One region of the Shewanella sp. 1180_01 genome, then DNA from elsewhere that is predicted to be linked to it. Evidence: riboswitches for the same ligand, from Rfam matches in the RefSeq annotation. Region 1 holds a riboswitch; the other holds the start of a gene.
What was found. A riboswitch is a leader RNA that binds a small molecule or an ion and turns the genes downstream of it on or off. The one in region 1 is predicted to bind cyclic di-GMP.
Positions count from the first base shown of each region.

Region 2: another riboswitch for cyclic di-GMP. It lies ahead of gbpA (N-acetylglucosamine-binding protein GbpA); the one in region 1 lies ahead of FW758_RS00435 (glycosyl hydrolase family 18 protein).

Region 1 covers NZ_VXCT01000001.1:100,064-102,270, reverse strand. The annotation lists gene FW758_RS00435 (glycosyl hydrolase family 18 protein) at 1-888, opposite strand, end outside; cyclic di-GMP riboswitch class I at 1,004-1,092, opposite strand; gene FW758_RS00430 (ROK family protein) at 1,405-2,190, opposite strand.
Region 2 covers NZ_VXCT01000003.1:149,645-151,851, reverse strand. The annotation lists partial or broken gene katB (catalase KatB) at 1-91, shown strand, start outside; gene FW758_RS03885 (TMEM165/GDT1 family protein) at 203-757, opposite strand; cyclic di-GMP riboswitch class I at 1,169-1,268, shown strand; partial or broken gene gbpA (N-acetylglucosamine-binding protein GbpA) at 1,391-2,207, shown strand, end outside.

The sequences.
Region 1 (2,207 bases):
AAAGGTATCGCGCTTAGTTTTGTCACCAAAGTAGAAAAAGGGATCAGATAACGTCCAGCCACCGACCGAAGGCAAAATCTTTAGATCGGGGTGGGCTTGCTTCAGCGCCATCAATTGACCGAAGTTGCCTTTGTAGGGATCAGAGTAGTCACTCACCCCCGCCTGTGGCATTTGGACCGCCGCCCAAGGATCGTGGATAGCGACTTTAAAATCTTCACGGCCACTACAGGCACGTTGCAGCGCTTGGAAACTGCCGTCGATTTCTTTCAAACTATCGTTAATGCCATCACCACCACAAATAGGGGTAAAGCCATATAAAATATGAGTTAAGTTCTGTGCTGGGATCTTATCGACTGGGAACTTACGGCCGTACACACCCCATTCTACAAAGTAACTGCCGACCACTTTGCCCGACTTGTTAACGTATGGACGATTGTTTTCTTTAAGCGGAGCATTGAGTGGCACTAAATGGCTGCCATCGGTATCGGCCACGAGGATTTCTTTGGCATCGCTCGCCGTACAACCATCGCTGTTACACAGTTGCACTTGCATCTGATAACGGCCGCCTTTGTTCACCTTAAAGTTAGCGGTGCCCGAAGCGCCTGAGGCGCCTTCCCAAGCGACATTACCGTTGAGCAGCACTTGGGCTTTATTGCCCACATCGCCACTCCAAAGGTTCCAGCTGACGGACACGTCGGCGGCATCTTTAATGGTTACCAACTGATTGTAAGCCGTAGCAGCTTGATTAACTTCGATAATAGCGAATTTGGTTTCGCCCCAACCTATAGTCGGTTTGCCGGGCGCTACGGCAAATGCACTGACACTCACGGTAGATGCCAGCGCCGATGCCACCAGCAAGGCTGATGTTGAAATTTGAGTCTTGAACATGAGATATCCCTATTGAATTTTTTATATGAATCAATAAGGCAAACAAAGCGTAGACAGGAAACAACACTCTCTTAAGACCATGCAACACGACTGACAATTGCACGAAGAAAAAACCTGTGGTATCCCCGCTATCATAGGTACAGACGAACCCTTAGACCGGAGGCTTTGCGTCCCAGTTTTTCAACTGGTTTGCCTTTTACACGCAATGACAACGCTGTCATTGCGATAATCAGCATATACGTAAGCGCAATAAAAATGCAACAAAATACTATCAACTAAGGTAGTGGTCTGATAAGAAAGCAATTAAATACAGTTCAACTATTTCTAATATTTACTTTGATAATTAATGATTTGCTGACTATTTTAGCCATAAAAAAACAGGACACGATAAGCCAAAGGCATCACCTGTCCTGTTATCAATTTCACTATTTATGCTGCTAATACTGCTTAAATTGCTAGGACTAAGCCACTGTAATCTAATAGTTCAAAACCAGAAGCGAACAACATCTATGATCTTTATGCGCGAGGATAATCCCTTGCGAGCATCACAGATAAACCTCGGCACACTAAGGTTTCCATATCATCGACGCGGTTGATTTTCATCTCAGCTAAGGGCGCGCTCAATGCCATTTGCTTTAAGCTTTCGAGGCAGCCTTTGTAGTAAGGAGCACTGTTCATCATGTTACCCGCGAGCCAAATCCGATTGGGATTAAATAAATTCACGGTCCACGCCAGCCCCATACCAAGGTAACTGCCCGCACGGTATAAATCATCCTGAGTGGTGATGTTACGGCTGCGTACAGAATCGCCACTGGCGAGTTGTTCTAAACTAAATTCGCCTGATTCTGTCATCACGCGGCAATGGCCTAACTCCCCTGCAACCCCTGTCGCACCGGTAAAGGCTTGCCCATTAAACGCAATCGACATCCCTATCCCAGTGCCGCACATGACCAACAACTCACAGGTATATTTGGCATCGCATGTGGCTTGCATACCCGCATCCATATCGTTGCAAATAAACTTAAGCTCGCCTTGAGTTTTCACTGTGTCAAAACTCAAACCATTGAGTCCGGGTAACGATTTACAAGCAACCAAACGATTATTTTGTACGAGTCCTGGTACGCCAATCGCTAATTGGTAATGCTGTAAATCGTAATCGCGTTCAAGCGCAGCGATTTGATTATTTAACTCTTCAATTTTAAAACCTTCGCCTGTGGGGATTTTATATTGTTCTGTATGTCCCGCGAGCTGAAGTTCGAACAGGGCTGTCGTACCGCCCACATCTATTGTTAGTATTTGCATCGCTTACTCCACTGATA
Region 2 (2,207 bases), on a different contig from region 1:
AAGCTTAGATGTGCAGCAACGTATGCTGGCACATTTCGAACAAGCCGATGCGGATTACGGTCAACGTATTAGAACGGCATTAGGATTATAAACTGCGTTTCTAAGTCGACACTGTTTATCTCAATACAACCGCTGTAAGTAGAAAGGCCAGTGATGTTTATCACTGGCCTTTTTGTTGCCTTAATTCAATATGATCAATGATCTAGAACAGTAGTGTTGCTACGCCTAACAGTGCGAACAATACGGCGCAGCCGCGGTGTATCCATAACATAGGTAATTTTTCGGCGCTGAAATGGCCTGCGATCACCACAGGTACGTTAGCAAGCAGCATGCCTAAGGTTGTGCCAGCAACCACCATAGTTAATGAATCGTATTTTGCGGCTAACACTACTGTTGCGATTTGTGTTTTATCCCCCATCTCGGCGATGAAAAACAGGATAAAGGTGGCGAGGAAGGGACCCATTTTATAGAAACGGCTCTCTTCAGCATCGACTTTATCTGGGATTAACACCCAAAGGGCTATCGCGAAGAAGGATGCGGCAACTAAATAGCGGGCAAGATCTGGGCTGACCCAGTTAATCGCCCATTGGCCAATCCAAGCGGCGGCAAAATGGTTGAATAACGTTGACAGAAAAATGCCTAAAATAATGGCAGTTTTGTTTTTAAATCTTGCGGCGAGAATAAGTGCAAGTAATTGAGTTTTATCGCCAATTTCGGCAATAGCAACCGTAAAGGTTGATGCAAGTAGGGCTTCCAAGTGTGATCCTTTAGGGGTGGTTAAGACATAAGCACAATAAACCGTCCACCCCTAGGTGCAGTCATTGTGCTCAGGTCTTGCTGGGCAAATCGATGATTTGCTGTGAACACCATGGCGTGTGGCCAAGTATGTTGATGTTCACCCTAGATGACGATGGCTCGAAATCCAGTTAGCTACTCCCCCGAAGCGAGTTGGGCATTATACCTAAGTGAACTTCGGTTTCAAGCACCAGTTTATCGCAGTAGACACGAATGGATGTTTGACAGGTGTCAGAAAAATACCGCGCAACATTCTGTAATTATATGAATATAAATGGGTTAATTTTTTGACAGCGTTGTCTTTTGTTGCTAATTTAGCCAAGTCATTTCTACTTGATTACATACTATTAACTCGTAGTGATTCGATGACACCTACCGTATTTGGCAAACTAATTGAAAAGTTAGGACGCAAAGCTTCCGGTCTAAGGTTGTAAATGGATTTTTTAGTGAACTAAGATAGCGGAGTTGCCGCAGAATTCGATTTCTGTGAAAGATAAACGACTGCTGTTTAATGCTGTTGTTTGCCCAAATACCACTTTTATACCTAAGCCCAAGCCAATACTGGCGAAGATGGGTGCAAATGGAGTGCATTAAAGTGGCAAATCCTACTGTTTTTTCCCCTGTTTCTAAATTGAGTTTATTGGCCGCCGCAGTGATGGCGGCAAATACATTTGTGAGTATTTCTGCACAGGCACACGGTTATGTTGTGGCGCCAGAGTCACGTTCCTATGCCTGTAAAACCGGCAACAATGCCAACTGTGGCGCGGTGCAATGGGAACCGCAAAGCGTTGAAGGGCCATCGGGTTTTCCTGAGTCAGGTCCTGCGGATGGCAAACTAGCGAGTGCGGGTAATGGTGCTTTCTCGCCTTTAGATGAACAGAGTCCCAGCCGTTGGTCAAAGACAGATATTAAAGCGGGCTGGAATAAGTTCAGTTGGCAGTTCACTGCCAATCATGTCACCCGCAATTGGCGTTATTATTTAACTCGCCAAGATTGGAATCAAAACCAAGCTTTAAGCCGTGCGAGCTTTGACTTAGCGCCATTCTGCGTAGTCGATGGTGGCATGGTGCAGCCGCCTAAGTTAGTGACCCATGACTGTTATGTGCCAGAAGGTCGCAGCGGTTATCAAGTGATTCTAGCCGTGTGGGAAGTGGGTGATACCACCTGCTATCGATGTAAACTTAGATTCGGGTCCCGTCGTACCGGGTGAATGGCTCGATGTGGGCGACATCAATCCGTCACTCGATCTCAAGGCGGGCGATAAAGTGATGACTCGAGTGTTCGATGCCAATGGTGAGCAAGCGGCTAAGCAAACAGTGATTACCATTAGCGATGCGACTCAAGGTGATAAACAAAATTGGCCTTTCCTATTTAGCGAGCGCGATTAATGCCCAGCAGTCTCAGTTAAAAGC